2 regions of the Mesorhizobium sp. CA16 genome follow, and region 1 is predicted to be linked to the other one. Evidence: predicted binding sites of a transcription regulator. Region 1 holds the regulator's gene; the other holds the start of a gene.
What was found. The regulator PhoB, encoded in region 1, activates phosphate uptake and scavenging genes when phosphate is short. The targets are predictions, from matches to a motif close to TGTCATNNANCTGTCAT.
Positions count from the first base shown of each region.

Region 2: a site for PhoB is predicted at 6,276-6,292, ahead of LB525_RS13375 (ceramide glucosyltransferase). Genes of this name have one in related genera too.

Region 1 covers NZ_JAIUHP010000012.1:106,947-114,896, forward strand. Annotated here, with positions in the region: gene pstS (phosphate ABC transporter substrate-binding protein PstS) at 90-1,148, shown strand; gene pstC (phosphate ABC transporter permease subunit PstC) at 1,213-2,199, shown strand; gene pstA (phosphate ABC transporter permease PstA) at 2,203-3,054, shown strand; gene pstB (phosphate ABC transporter ATP-binding protein PstB) at 3,051-3,854, shown strand; gene phoU (phosphate signaling complex protein PhoU) at 3,875-4,582, shown strand; gene phoB (phosphate regulon transcriptional regulator PhoB) at 4,599-5,288, shown strand; gene LB525_RS18025 (ROK family protein) at 5,621-6,862, opposite strand; gene xylF (D-xylose ABC transporter substrate-binding protein) at 7,131-7,950, shown strand, end outside.
Region 2 covers NZ_JAIUHP010000008.1:22,324-30,273, forward strand. Annotated here, with positions in the region: gene phoU (phosphate signaling complex protein PhoU) at 1-163, shown strand, start outside; gene LB525_RS13345 (magnesium and cobalt transport protein CorA) at 251-1,255, shown strand; gene LB525_RS13350 (GcrA family cell cycle regulator) at 1,420-1,938, opposite strand; gene LB525_RS13355 (aspartate aminotransferase family protein) at 2,296-3,495, shown strand; gene argF (ornithine carbamoyltransferase) at 3,512-4,423, shown strand; gene LB525_RS13365 (Hsp33 family molecular chaperone) at 4,548-5,576, shown strand; gene apaG (Co2+/Mg2+ efflux protein ApaG) at 5,779-6,171, opposite strand; gene LB525_RS13375 (ceramide glucosyltransferase) at 6,515-7,660, shown strand; gene LB525_RS13380 (O-succinylhomoserine sulfhydrylase) at 7,743-7,950, opposite strand, start outside.

The DNA of each region.
Region 1 (7,950 bases):
TGCGACTGTAATAATCGAGGGCTATTGCGCTGACCGGGCGCCGATACAACGGGTGCCGAAAGACCATCTTCCGAACAGGAGCAGGCCACATGAGACATTTCATCCGCTCTGCGGCCGTTGCAATTGCAATGGCTGCGGCATCAACCCTTAGCATGGCCGCCGCGATGGCAGCCGACATTTCCGGCGCTGGCGCCACCTTCCCCTATCCGATCTACGCGAAGTGGGCCGACGCCTACAAGAAGGAGACCGGCATCGGTCTCAACTACCAGTCGATCGGCTCCGGCGGCGGCATCAAGCAGATCAAGGCCAAGACCGTCACCTTCGGCGCTTCTGACGCGCCGCTGAAGGGCGAGGATCTCAACTCCACCGGGCTCGCGCAGTTCCCGATGGTGATGGGCGGCATCGTTCCGGTCGTCAACCTCGAAGGCGTCAAGCCGGGCGAGCTGGTGCTCGACGGTCCGACGCTCGCTGACATCTTCGCCGGCAAGATCACCAACTGGAACGACGAAGCAATCAAGAAGCTCAACCCCGACGTCAAGCTGCCCGACCAGGCGATCGCCGTCGTCCACCGTTCGGACGGCTCGGGCACCACGTTCAACTTCAGCTACTACCTGGCCGATGTCAGCGCCGACTGGAAATCGAAGGTCGGCGTCAACACCGCGCTCGAGTGGCCGGTGGGCATCGGCGCCAAGGGCAATGAAGGCGTCGCCAACAACGTGTCGCAGACCGGCGGCGCGATCGGCTATGTTGAATACGCCTATGCCAAGCAGAACAAGCTGACCTACACCGACCTGATCAACAAGGACGGCAAGAAGGTCGAGCCGACCGCCGCCGCGTTCTCGGCCGCTGCGGCCAATGCCGACTGGAGCTCGCAGCCGGGCTACGGCGTCATCCTGGCCAACCAGGCCGGCGCCGAATCCTGGCCGATGACCTCCGCCACCTGGATCCTCGTCTACAAGAAGCCCGACGACGCCGCGGCGACGACCGAAGCGCTCAAATTCTTCGCCTGGTCCTATGCCAAGGGCGATGAGCTGGCCGCCGGCCTGGACTATGTTCCGATGCCCGACGCGGTCGTGAAGAGCGTCGAGGAAATGTGGAGCAAGGACATCGTCGACGCGAACGGCAAGCCGCTCTACTCCGGCATGTAATTCCCGCAAAATAAGGAGGGCGTCTACGGCGCCCTCCTGTCTCTTTCGAAATGCGAGGGGCTAAATGACAGCCGTTTCCGAAGCCGCGACATCGTCCGCCCTGCGGACCAGAGAAGCGACGGTGCGCCGCTTCGCCGTCACCGACATGGTTTTCCGGACGGCGACGCGCCTTTCCGCCATCCTCGTGCTCGTTCTGCTCGGCGGGGTCGCGATCTCGCTGGTCGCCGGATCGTGGGAGGCCCTGTCGAAGTTCGGCTTCTCCTTCCTGACCACCGAATCCTGGAACCCGGTCACCGAGAATTTCGGCGCGCTCGCGCCCATCTACGGCACCATCGTCACCTCGGCCATCGCCATTCTTATCGCCGTGCCGATCGGCATCGGCATCGCCGTCTTCCTGACCGAGCTTTGTCCGCGCCCGCTCAGGCGTCCGATTGGCATCGCCGTCGAGCTGCTCGCCGGCATTCCCTCGATCATCTACGGCATCTGGGGCCTGTTCGTCTTCGCGCCGTTCCTGCAGACGACGGTCCAGCCCTTCATCATCTGGCTGTTCAAAGGCATCCCCGGCCTCGACAGCCTGTTTGCCGGTCCGCCCTACGGCATCGGCCTGCTGACCTCGTCGCTGATCCTCGCCATCATGGTGCTGCCTTTCATCACCTCGATCACCAAGGACGTGTTCGACACGGTGCCGGCGGTGCTGAAGGAATCGGCCTACGGCATCGGCTGCACGACCTGGGAAGTGACCCGGCGCGTGACCATCCCCTATACCCGCATCGGCATCATGGGCGGCGTCATGCTCGGCCTCGGCCGCGCGCTCGGCGAGACGATGGCCGTCACCTTCGTCATCGGCAACGCGCACCGCATCAGCGCCTCGCTGTTTGCGCCGGGCACGACGATCTCGGCGACCATCGCCAACGAATTCACCGAAGCCGACGGCAACCTCTATACATCCTCGCTGGTGTCGCTCGGCCTGATCCTGTTCATCATCACCTTCATCATCCTCGCGCTCGCACGCTACATGCTGCTGCGCATCGATAGCCGCACGGGAGCCTGACCGATGTCGACTGCCGCATCGCTTCACCAAAGCCGCAAGCGCAAGAATGCCGTGATGATGACGCTGTGCGTCGTCGCGGCGGGCATCGGGCTGGCCTGGCTGGCGCTGATTCTCGGCGCCCTGCTCTACAAGGGGCTTTCCGGGGTGTCGCTCTCCGTGTTCACGGAAATGACGCCGCCGCCCGGCGATGCCGGCGGCCTGCTCAATGCCATCTACGGCAGCATCGTCATGACGATCATCGGTATCGTCGTCGGCACGCCGATCGGCGTGCTGGCCGGCACCTACATGGCCGAATACGGACGCTTCTCGAAGCTCACGACGGTGGTGCGCTTCATCAACGACATCCTCTTGTCGGCGCCGTCGATCATCATCGGCCTGTTCGTCTACGAGCTGATGGTGCGGCCGATGGGGCACTTCTCGGCGATTGCCGGCGCGGTCGCGCTGTCGATCCTGGTGATCCCCGTCGTGGTGCGCACCACTGAGGACATGCTGAACCTTGTGCCCAACGCGCTGCGCGAAGCAGGCACCGCCATCGGAGCGCCGCGCTGGGTGGTGATCCGCTCGGTTGCCTATCGCGCGGCGCTCTCCGGCATCGTCACCGGCATCCTTTTGGCGATCGCCCGCATCTCCGGCGAGACGGCGCCGCTTCTCTTCACCGCGCTCAACAACCAATTCTGGTCGAGCAATCTCAATGCGCCGATGGCCAGCCTGCCGGTAACCATCTTCCAGTTCGCTCTCAGCCCCTACGAGGAATGGCAGCAACTGGCCTGGACGGGCGCACTCATAATCACCCTGACGGTTCTCGGGCTGAGCATCATCGCCCGCAGCCTAACCGGACGCAGAGAGGACAGATGAAACCGATGTTGTCCACCGACCTGAACGCAGCCGACACGACCGTCGAGAAAGCCAAGATCGAGGTCAAGAACCTCAATTTCTACTATGGCCAGTCGAAGGCGCTGAAGGACATCAACCTGTCCCTGCCCGAGCGCAGCGTGACCGCCTTCATCGGCCCGTCGGGCTGCGGGAAGTCGACGCTGCTGCGCGTGCTCAACCGCATCTACGAGCTCTATCCGAAACAGAGCGCCGAGGGCCAGGTGCTGCTCGACGGCAAGAACATCCTCGACCGTTCGCAGGACCTCAACCTGCTGCGCACCAAGATCGGCATGGTGTTCCAGAAGCCGACGCCGTTCCCGATGTCGATCTACGAGAACATCGCTTTCGGCGTCAGGCTCTATGAGAAGATCAGCAAGGCCGAGATGGACGGCCGCGTCGAGCAGGCGCTGAAGCGCGCAGCACTCTGGAACGAGGTCAAGGACAAGCTCAACGCCAGCGGCCTCAGCCTCTCGGGCGGCCAGCAGCAGCGCCTGTGCATCGCCCGTACCGTTGCGGTGAAGCCCGAGGTCATCCTGCTCGACGAGCCGGCCTCGGCGCTCGATCCGCTGTCGACCGCCAAGATCGAGGAACTGATCGACGAGCTGCAGGCCGACTACACGATCGTCATCGTCACCCACAACATGCAGCAGGCGGCGCGCGTGTCGCGGCAGACCGCGTTCATGTATCTGGGCGAGCTGGTGGAGTTCGACCGGACCGAGAAGATCTTCACCTCGCCCCGCGAAAAGCGCACGCAGGACTACATCACCGGCCGCTTCGGCTGAGCTCATACGAGGACATCATCATGGCCGAACATACCGTCGCTTCCTTCGACGAGGATCTGAGGCAGATCAGCCGGCTCATCAACGACATGGGCGATCTCGCAGCCTCCATGGTCGGCGCTTCGACCAAGGCCCTGCTCGAGACCGACAATGCCATGGCGCAGCGCGTCGTTTCCGACGATGCCATCATGGACGCGCGCCAGCGCGAGCTCGACGACCGCGCCATCACGCTGATCGCCAAGCGCCAGCCGATGGCCGACGACCTGCGCAACGTGGTCGGCTCGATCCGCATGGCGGGCGACCTCGAGCGCATCGGCGACCTCGCCAAGAACATCGCCAAGCGCGTCGGCTCGGTCGGCGTCAGCGCCGCGCCGCGCGACCTCACGCATTCGATCGATTCCATGGCGCAACTGGTGCTGATCCAGGTCCAGGCCGTGATCCAGGAATATACGGTGGGCGACGCCACGGCGCTGGCCAAGCTTCGCAACGACGACGAGCGCATCGACGTCAAATACACATCCGTCTTCCGGGAGCTCCTGACCTACATGATGGAAGACCCGCGCAACATCACCGCCTGCACGCATCTTCTGTTCTGCGCCAAGAATCTCGAGCGCATCGGCGACCATGTGACCAACATCGCCGAGAACGCCTATTATGTGCTGACCGGCACGCAATTGCCCGCGAATCGTCCCAAGCAGGACGAGACGACAATGTCGGCGCCGGCGGCCTGACGAAGGGTATCTGCCAATGATCGCGCCACGCATCATGGTGGTGGAGGACGAGGAGCCGCTTGGGGTGCTGCTCCGCTACAATCTCGAATCCGAGGGTTACCAGGTCGAAGTGGTGACCCGCGGCGACGAGGCCGAAATCCGCCTTCAGGAAAACGTTCCCGACCTGCTCGTGCTCGACTGGATGGTGCCGGCGGTTTCCGGCATCGAGCTCTGCCGGCGCCTCAGGATGCGGCCCGAGACCGAGCGGCTGCCGATCATCATGCTGACGGCGCGGGGCGAGGAAAGCGACCGCGTGCGCGGCCTTTCGACCGGCGCCGACGACTATCTGGTCAAGCCGTTCTCGACGCCGGAGTTCATGGCGCGCGTCAAGGCGCTGCTGCGCCGCGCCAAGCCGGAGGTGCTGTCCAGCGTGCTCAAGGTCGGCGACATCGTGCTCGACCGCGAGTCGCACCGCGTCTACCGCAAGAAGAGCGAAATCAGGCTCGGCCCGACCGAGTTCCGGCTGCTGGAATTCATGATGCGTCATCCCGGCCGGGTGTTCTCGCGCAGCCAGCTGCTCGACAATGTCTGGGGCGAGACGATCTATATCGACGAACGCACCGTCGACGTCCATGTCGGCCGCCTGCGCAAGGCAGTCAACAACGGCCGCATGCCGGACGTCATCCGCACCATCCGCGGGGCGGGTTACGCGATCAGGGAAGATTAGGGATAGGGGCCGAGACGCTGACGGGTTCTGTGTCTCCAGCATCGGATCGCGTGCATTGGCGGTTAGCCGAGACGCTTGTGCTTCGTCATCCACGGGCGGAGCAAGGAGCGCAGCGACGCAGCGCAGACCCGAGGATCCATTCCGTGATGTCGATGCGTTGCGACAGTCCAGAATTCTGTGCCGCTGCGCCCGACGCGTGAGGTAGCGGCATGGATTCCAGGGTCTCCGCGACGGAGCTTCGCTCCTGCTCCGCCCTGGAATGACGAAGCTGCGGGGCCTTCCCTTCGCTAATTCAAGCGTCTGCTGCTGTCCCGGACCTCTTCAAGGCTGCCTCAGGCCACGTTCTTTCCCGTCCCCACTCTTGCCTGGCCTCCCGGCGCGAAAATCTCCTGGTCGACGAAGGTCAGCGCGCGCATGGCGCAGCCTTCGCGGATCAGCGGCAACTCGTTCGGCTCGGTGTCGAAGGAGATCGATTCGGAGTGCTGGCCGCCGGCCGTCTGGGCGATCGCTTCCCTTAGCGCCGGCTCGATTAGGTCGAAGGCGGCCGCGCTGACGCCGACCATGGCGACAGGCGCCGGGTCGATGAGGGCGAACAGGCTGCCGAGACCGAAACCAAGCGCTTCGCCGGCCCGGCGGTAAGCCTCCCGTTCGGGGCCGTCCCTCTCGCGCGCCTTCGCGGCAAGGGCCCGCATGTCGGCGTCGCCGACGTCGACCGGCTCGGCGTCCTCGCTCATTTTCATGGCGCTGCGCCAGATCGCATAGTTGCCGGCATAGGCCTCGACGCAGCCGCGGCGGCCGCAGCGGCAAAGCGCCCCGCCCGGGCGGTGAATCATGTGGCCGAACTCGCCGCCGGATGAATGCGTGCCGGTGAACAGCGCACCCTTGAGCACGAGACCCATGCCGATGCCGTGCGACAACAGGATGGCGATGAAGTCGTCGCGATAGCGCTCCGGGTCGCGCCATTGCAGGGCCACCGCCATCATGTTGCAGTCGTTCTCCATGGTGGCGGAGATGCCGAACTCCTTCTCTAGGATGTCGGCGAAAGGAATGTCGGTCAGCGGCGTTATCGGCGACCACAGCATGGAGCGCGCATGCGAATCGGTGATGCCCTGAATGCCCATGGCGATGCGGGCGACGCTGCCAATGTCGAGGTCGGGATCCTGCAGCCGGCGCCGCACGATCGCCACGCATTCGCCGATCAGCTCGTCGCGGGGCATGACAAGCGTGTCCAGGCGTTGCTGCTCCTCGGCGACAACCTGGCCGGCATAGTCGATCACGGCGACCGACAGGAAGTTCAGAGACAACACCACGGTCAGCACCGCGGCGGCTTCAGGGTTCAGCGCCAGGCCGATCTGCGGCCGGCCGCGCTTCAACGCCGTCGGCTCGCTGGCCTTGCTTTCGGTGAGAATGCCCTCCTGGATCAGGTCGGCGGAGATCGCCGAAATGGTCGAGTGGCTGAGCCCGGTGGTGGCGGCAATTTCGGTCCGTGATGGCTGACTGGCGCGGCGTACCGCCGAAATCACCATGGCGCGGTTGCGCCGGCGCAAATCGTCATGGCGGATTCCGACCGACATCGTTTCGCACGTCCTCCCCGGTCATCGCGGCCTTGTGATAATGCCATGGCCTGTCGCTGACACGCTAGGGATTGTGGCAGAAGCCAGGGGCCATGTCATTATTTATTGCGGATACCGAAAAAAATGCCTGAGCCCATCAAAACCCATCAGAATCTCGGTTGACAGCGCTGTTGTGCTGGACCACTATTTTTTTGAGGCTCGAAAAAAAGCCTCTGTGCCGGCCTTCGGGCCAGTCTGGGTCGCGCCGCACGGGCGCAGGGAGGATATCATGAAGAAATTTGCAGCCGCCATTCTGGCGGGCGTTGCCATGTCGCTGACGCTGGCGTCCGTCGCCGAGGCGAAGGACAAGGTGATCGGCGTGTCGTGGTCGAATTTCCAGGAAGAGCGCTGGAAGACCGACGAAGCCGCGATGAAGGCCGCCATCGAGGCTGCCGGCGACAAGTATATTTCGGCCGACGCGCAGTCTAATCCGGGCAAGCAGCTGACCGACGTCGAAAGCCTGATCTCGCAGGGCGCCAACGCGCTGATCATCCTGGCGCAGGATGCCTCGGCGATCGGCCCGGCGGTGCAGAAGGCGCTCGATGAAGGAATCCCGGTCGTCGGCTACGACCGCCTGATCGAGAACAAGGACGTGTTCTACCTGACCTTCGACAACAAGGAAGTCGGGCGCATGCAGGCCCGCGAGGTGTTCAAGGCCAAGCCGGAAGGCAACTATGTCTTCATCAAGGGCTCGGGCTCCGATCCGAACGCCGACTTCCTGTTCGCGGGCTCCATGGAAGTCCTGAAGGACGCCATCGACAGCGGCAAGATCAAGAATGTCGGCGAGGCCTACACGGACGGCTGGCTGCCGGCCAACGCGCAGAAGAACATGGAGCAGTTCCTGACCGCCAACGACAACAAGGTCGACGCGGTCGTGGCTGCCAATGACGGCACCGCCGGCGGCGTTGTCGCGGCGCTGACGGCGCAGGGGCTGGCCGGCACCGTGCCGGTCTCGGGCCAGGACGGCGACCACGCGGCGCTCAACCGCATCGCGCTCGGCACGCAGACCGTGTCGGTGTGGAAAGACGCGCGCGAGCTCGGCAAGAACG
Region 2 (7,950 bases), on a different contig from region 1:
TCTTCTGTTCTGCGCCAAGAACATCGAGCGCATCGGCGACCACGCGACCAATATCGCCGAGACGATCTATTACATCGTCACGGGCGACCAGATGCCAGCCGACCGGCCGAAAGGCGACAAGACCGACAAGGTCGTGCTTCCCGGCCCGGTGCCGGCTAAGTGAACCGGCGCCTCTCGAATGGCTTCCTGATTTAGGATAAGCTCCTCCAGGGACAGCGATTTTGTCAGTCGCAGTCTCGGGAGGTTTGCGATGGAACAAGTTCGAAACCTGACCCCGGCCCCTATGTCGGGCATCATTGCATCCAGCGTCTATTCGGGCGGCAAGCGCATTGCCGACATCGCCATCGAACAGGCCGGCGAATGGGCGGCAAAACCCGGTCATGTCGTCTGGATCGGCCTGCTCGAGCCCGATCGCAACCTGCTGCTCCGGGTGCAGGCGCAATTTCACTTGCATGATTTGGCGATCGAGGATGCCGAGCATCCGCATGCGCGCCCGAAGATCGAGCAATATGGCGACGCCCTCTTCATCGTTGCCCGCACCGCGCAATTGATCGACGGCCGTGTCACTTTCGGCGAGACGCATCTGTTCGTCGGCGCCGGCTATATTGTCAGCGTCCGGCACGGCCCGTCGACCTCTTACGCCGCCGTGCGCCAGCACTGGGAGAGCTGCCCGCATTCGCTCGCCAAAGGCGAGGATTTCGTCCTCTACGCCATCCTCGACTTCATCGTCGACAACTACATGCCGGTGCTGGAGCAGATCGAGGACGAGGTCGAGGCGATCGAGGACAAGGTGCTTCTGAAGCCGATGACCGGTTCCGATATCGAGCGGCTTTACATGCTGCGCCGCGATCTGCTGCGGCTGCGCAATGCGGCGCTGCCGCTGGTCGAGGTCTGCCGTCGGCTGACAAGCGCCGACCTGCCGCAGATACATGCCGCCATGCATCCGCTGTTTCGCGACGTGACCGACCACATCCGCACCGTGCAGGAAAAGATCGACTCGCTGCGCGAGGTTCTGGCCTTCGCTTTCGAAGCCAGTCTGCTGGTCGGGCAGAGCCAGGAAACCGCAATATCCAAGAAGCTCGCCTCATGGGCCGCCATCCTGGCGGTGCCCACGGCCTTCGCCGGCATCTACGGCATGAACTTCTCCGACATGCCGGAACTGAAGATGGAATACGGCTATCCGGCCGTCCTGGTGGCGATCGCGCTCATCTGCGCGTTCCTGTACTGGCGGTTCAAGAAGAATGGATGGCTGTGAAATAGGGAAGTAGGGCAGTAAGGGAATAGGGAGCGAGTAGCGAATAGGGAGTAGCGAGTAGGGGAAATAAGTTGCCCTTTTCGCGAAACTCTATCCAGTTCTATTCGCTATTCGCTATTCGCTATTCGCTATTCGCTATTCGCTATTCGCTATTCGCTATTCGCTCAACGCGCCCTGCGCCGCTCCCCTGCCGGCTGGAACGCCACCCGGGAATGATACTTGCAATAGGGTCCCGTTTCGGCGGCGTCGTTGCCGCAGAAGTTGAAGTCTTCCGACAGCGGATCGCCGTTCGGCCATTTGCAGGTGCGTTCGGTCAGCTCGACGAGCTGCAGATGCCGCGAGATCGGCACGACCACGTTCTCGACCGGTCGGATGTAGTGGCGCGCGACCGGCTCGGCGTCGAACTGCACCTGCAGCGCGGTGGCGCCGATGGTGGTGGTCACGTGACGCGTGGCACTCGCGGCGCGGGTCACCGATTTCTGCATCGAGGCGCCTTGCGTCGCCTTCTTCTGGCGCGCCGGAGCGGCCGTTGCGCGGCCGCGGCCCGACAGCTTCAGGCGATGCACCTTGCCGATGACGGCGTTGCGGCTCACCCCGCCGAGCTGTGCGGCGATCTGGCTGGCGCTCAGACCCTCCGACCACAATTTCCTGAGAAGTTCGACCCGCTCGTCAGTCCAGTTCATGAGACCGCGCTCCTGCTGAGGCGTACGGCAGTCAGAATCCTTTCCCGCCCCCGGCTCTCGCCGGGCAAACAACACCACATATACCGGGTGATTAGGTCCGCCGCACGAAATCTAGTTATTTCTCGACTACAAATACCTTATGCGCTGACTCGGTGACAAGAGTCCCCAGGGCAACACGATTCGGTTTTTTCGGTTTTCCCCAACTTGCCGGCCTACTTATGAACCGGCGTGGCGTCAGGGGCTTGCCACGCGCTTCTGCGTGACGTTTTCGTTGACTTCATGGCCGAAAAACATGATAAGCCGCAAAGGCCGCCGCATTGGCGGCTTTTTTGATTTCCGGTTCCGGAGACGCATATAATGAGCGGTTCGGCGCTTTACGAGACCTTTGCCCGCGCACCCCTGGCGTTCGACCGTGGGGAGGGGACCTGGCTGGTCACCGACAAGGGCGAGCGATATCTCGACTTCGCCGGCGGCATCGCGGTGAATTCGCTGGGCCACAGCCATCCGCATCTGGTCGCGGCGCTCACCGGGCAGGCCGCCAAGCTGTGGCACGTCTCCAACCTCTATGAGATCCCGGAACAGCGCCGGCTGGGCGAGCGGCTGACTGAGGCGACCTTTGCAGACAAGGTGTTCTTCACCAATTCCGGTGCCGAGGCACTGGAATGCGCCATCAAGACGGCCAGGCGCTATCAATTCGTCAAGGGCCGTCCCGAGCGCTTCCGCATCATCACCTTCGAGGGTGCCTTTCACGGCCGCACGCTGGCGACGATCGCCGCCGGCGGCCAGTACAAATACCTCGAAGGCTTCGGCCCGAAGGTCGAGGGATTCGACCAGGTGGCTTTCGACGACATCGACGCCGCTGAAAAGGCGATCACGCCGGAGACCGCGGCGATCCTGATCGAGCCGGTGCAAGGCGAGGGCGGCATACGCCCGGTGCCGACGCAATCGCTGAAGCGGCTGCGGCAACTCTGCGACAAGCACGGCCTGCTTTTGATCTTCGACGAGGTCCAGTGCGGCATCGGCCGCACCGGCAAGCTGTTCGCACATGAATGGTCAGGCGTCACGCCCGATCTGATGGCGATCGCCAAGGGCATCGGCGGCGGCTTCCCGATGGGCGCCTGCCTTGCCACCGACGAGGCGGCGACCGGCATGACGGCCGGCGTGCACGGCACGACCTTCGGCGGCAATCCGCTGGCGATGGCCGTCGGCAACGCCGTGCTCGACGTGGTGCTGGCCGGCGGCTTCCTCGAGGACGTGCAGCGCAAGGCGCTGCTTCTGAAGCAGGGCCTTGCGGCGGTGGCCGATGAATTCCCCGACGTCATCGAGGGCATCAGGGGAACCGGCCTTATGCTCGGCCTGAAATGCGCCATGCCCAACGCCAAGGTGAATATGGCGCTGCGCGACCAGCACCTGCTTGCCGTGCCGGCGGGCGACAACGTCATCCGCCTCCTGCCGCCGCTCACCGTCACCGACGAGGAGATCGGCGAGGCGCTGGAGCGCATTCGCGGCGGCGCCAAGCGCCTGACCGACGCGATTGCCGCCGAAGCCGCCAAATAATTTCTGGAACCTGCCGATGAGTGTTCGCCACTTCACCGATCTGTCCGCCGTTTCCGCGGGCGACCTGCGCATCATGCTTGACGACGCGGTGGCGCGAAAGACCAGGCTCAAGGCGGGTGAGCGTTCAAAACCGCTCGATGGCAAGGTGCTGGCCATGATCTTCGACAAGCCGTCGACGCGCACGCGCGTGTCCTTCGATGTCGGCATGCGCCAGCTCGGCGGCGAGACCATCATGTTGACCGGCACCGAGATGCAGCTCGGCCGTTCGGAGACCATCGCCGACACGGCGAAAGTGCTGTCGCGCTATGTCGACGCCATCATGATCCGCACCACCTCGCACGACCGGCTGCTGGAGCTCACCGAGAACGCCACCGTTCCGGTCATCAACGGGCTGACCGACGACACGCATCCCTGCCAGCTCATGGCCGACATCATGACCTTTGAGGAGCATCGCGGTCCGGTGTCCGGCAAGACCTTCGCCTGGACCGGCGACGGCAACAATGTGCTGCATTCGCTCCTGGAGGCCTCGGCGCGGTTTAGCTTCAACCTCAATGTCGCGGTGCCGGAAGGCAGCGAGCCTTTCGAGAAATATGTCGACTGGTCGAAAGCCAATGGCGGCAAGGTCCGGTTTTCCAGGTCCGCCGAGGAAGCCGTCGACCAGGCCGACTGCGTCGTTACCGACAGCTGGGTCTCCATGGGCCAGGAGCATCGCGCCCGCGGCCACAACGTCTTCCTGCCCTATCAGGTCAATGCGGCGCTGATGGCGAAAGCCAAGCCCGATGCATTGTTCATGCACTGCCTGCCGGCGCATCGCGGTGAGGAGGTCACCGACGAGGTGATCGACGGCCCGCATTCGGTGGTCTTCGACGAGGCCGAGAACCGGCTGCACGCCCAGAAGGCGGTGCTGGCCTGGTGTCTGGGCGCGTGAGAAGGGCTGGACCTGACCGCTTCCGGCCCGATCGGGCTCGACTTGATCTGGGGACATGTGATGCCTATTTGCGGGCCATCACGTAAATCGAACGCGCTTCGACGCATGCGGCTCACCGGGCGGCATGGCTGCGCCCCGGAGTATTGTCATGCTGGAAACCCAGACCTTGGCTGAGCATAAACCCCAACTCGGTGAATTCGGCTTTGCCGGCGACGATCACGTCGTGCCTTACGAGGTCGCGCCGCTCGATGTGCGCGGCCGCACCGTGCAGCTTGGGCCGATGCTCGACGCTATCTTGAGCCGCCACGATTACCCCGAGCCGGTCGCCCGCCTGCTGGCGGAAGCCTGCGTGCTCACCGTGCTGCTCGGCACTTCGCTGAAGTTCGAAGGCAAGTTCATTCTGCAGACCCGCACCGACGGTCCGGTCGACATGCTGGTGGCCGATTTCACCACGCCGCATGCGCTGCGCGCCTATGCGCGCTTCGATGCCGACCGGCTGCAGGCGCTGACCGCCGCCGGCGAGACCTCGCAGCAGACGCTGCTCGGCGACGGCGTCTTGGCCTTGACGATCGACCAGGGCGCGCATACGCAGCGCTACCAGGGCATCGTCCAGCTCGACGGCACCTCGCTCGAGGATGCCGCGCGCACCTATTTCCGGCAGTCGGAGCAGATCCCGACCGATATCAAGATGTCGGTCGCCAAGCTGGTCACGCCCGGCCCAGCCGGCGCGCGCGAGCAGTGGCGCGCCGGCGGCATCCTGGCGCAATTCCTGCCGCGATCGCCGGAGCGCATGCGCGTTCCCGATATTTCCGGCGGCGACGGCGATCCGCGTGACGTTGCGGACCAGCCGGCCGACAATTCCTGGCAGGAGTTGCTGGCGCTGCTCGGCACGATCGAGCCGACCGAGTTGATCGACCCGACAGTGGGCGCCGAGCGATTGCTCTACCGGCTGTTCCACGAACACGGCGTGCGCGTTTTCCGCGGCGTCCCTGTCGCCGACCAGTGCTCCTGCTCGCGCGACAAGATCCGCGGCATTCTCGAAGGCTTTTCGGCTGAGGAGATCAAGGAATCGACCGAGGAGGGCGGCATCCATGTCGCCTGCGAGTTCTGCTCGACCCAATACGACTTCGACCCGGCTGAATTCGCGAAGTGAGCCCTCTTCCTTCTCCCCGTTCCATGGGGAGAAGGTGCCCGAAGGGCGGATGAGGGGCGGCGCCAACGTTGGCGATCATAGCGACACGCTGGCGACGCGGTCGTCCGCCTCAAGGAAAATCTCAGAAGCCCGGCGCCGCCCCTCATTGCCCTGCCGGGCATTTCTCCCCGTGAAACGGGGAGAAAGAGGCTGTCGCCGACGTCTAATTCACCGTGCGCCTTGTCCCTGGCATGTCGAGCGAGAAAGCCGGAATGGCGATATCGAACGTCTCGCCGCGGCCGTTGCGCATCGTGTAGTGGCCGACCATGATGCCTGACGGCGTCGAGAGCGGGCAGCCCGAGGTGTACTGGTAACTGTCGCCGGGATTGAGTTCCGGCTGGTCGCCGACGACGCCGGCGCCGCGCACCTCCTCGACCCGGCCCTGACCGTCGGTGATGTGCCAGTAGCGCGACACAAGCTGCACGAACTCGTCGGAGCGGTTGTCGATCGTCACCTGATAGCCCCAGACATAGCGGTTCTCGGACGGATCGGAGCGGTCCTCCAGATAGAAGGGCCTGACCAGCACTTCGATGTTGCGCGTCACTGCGCGATACATGGGCCACTCCGGTTGCCGCCGCGGAAAATATGTCACGCTCCGCTCTTGATAAACGCAGCGCCGACCATCCTGCCAGCCTTGTAAGTGCAGGTGCCGAAAAACAATGTCATTTAGGTGACACATGACAATGTTGGTGTGCACAAACCGTGCCGGGCGACTCGGGCGCTCTGTAACAGTTGAAACGGCCGCGTGCGGCCTAAAGCAATTCCAGGAAAGCGCGAGCGGTTAGGCTCGGCGCCTTCGCCGTAGCCTTCCGTCCGGAATTGCGTGAAAACAAGGAGATGGAGTGGGTCGCCGTTTGCGTGAAACGGTGAAACTCTCTATCGGGGGTGACCAGATCTCGATGGAACTGACTATCGCAGCCGGCCTGGCTTCGTCAGCGCTTCTTTCCTTCAATCTCGCCAGCATCCTGCTCGCCTCGTCGCGGCTGAAGCGGCGGCATGTCATCGCGCCGCCCTCCAGCGCGCGGCCGCCGGTCTCCATCATCGTGCCGTCGCGTGGCGTCGAGCCGTTCACGCCGGAGACCTTGCAGCGCGCCTTCTCGCTCGATTGGCCGCGCTACGAGCTGATCTTCTGCGTCGCGCATGCCGAAGACCCGGTGGTCAAGCTGATCGATGCGGCGATCGCGCGCCACCCCAAAATTCCTGCGCGGCTGCTGATCGGCGACGATCGCGTCAGCGCCAATCCCAAGCTCAACAACTGCGTCAAGGGCTGGCAGGCGGCGAGACACGATTGGGTGATCCTCGCCGATTCCAACGTGCTGATGCCGAGAGACTATGTCCAGCACCTGATGGCGGCATGGCGGCCGGATACCGGCCTCGTCTGCTCGACGCCGATCGGCTCGCGGCCGGACGGGTTTTGGGCCGAAGTCGAATGCGCCTTCCTCAACACGCTGCAGGCGCGCTGGCAGTATGCCGGCGAGGCGCTTGGCCTTGGCTTCGCCCAGGGCAAAAGCATGCTGTGGAACAAGCCGATGCTCGATGCCAATGGCGGTATTCAGGCCTTGGCCGCCGAAGTCGCCGAGGACGCGGCGGCCACCAAGCTGGTCAACGGCCTGGGGCTCAATGTCAACCTCGTCGCCTCGCCATTCGAGCAGCCGCTCGGCCAGCGCAGGCTCGCCGAGGTCTGGTCGCGCCAGACGCGCTGGGCGCGGCTGCGGCGGGTTACCTTTCCGCTGTTCTTCGCGCCGGAGATCCTGACTGGCGCTGCGGTGCCGCTGCTGCTGGCGCTGATTGCGGCGGCAAGCGCCGGCGTCAGCCTGCCCACGACGGCCTTGGGCGTGCTGGCGATCGCCTACCTGCCGGAATGGCTGCTGGCCTTTGCGAAGGGCTGGTACCTGTCGCCGCGCAGCATAACCGCGATGATCGTGCGCGATGCCCTGCTGCCGGCCATCTGGGCGCGCGCCTGGTTCGGCGGCGCCGTCGAATGGCGCGGCAACGCCATGACCATCCGCACCAAGGCGATGACCGAGCTGGAGGAGCTCGCCTAGAGCAATTCCAGGAAAAGTGTGAAACGGTTTTCCGTCCGGAATTGCGGCTCTGGAAGGCTCCGGCCGCGGCGTTCTCAGCGTTCTATTTTGCTGCCTTCAGCGCCTGTTCGACGTCTTCCAGCAGATCGTCGCTGTCCTCCAGGCCGACGGAGAGCCTCAGCGTGCCTGGCCCGATGCCGAGCTCGGCGCGGGCCTCGTCGCTCAGGTTCTTGTGCGTCGTCGTCGCCGGATGGGTGATCAGGCTCTTGGCGTCACCGAGATTGTTCGAGATCAGCACGATGTCGAGCGCG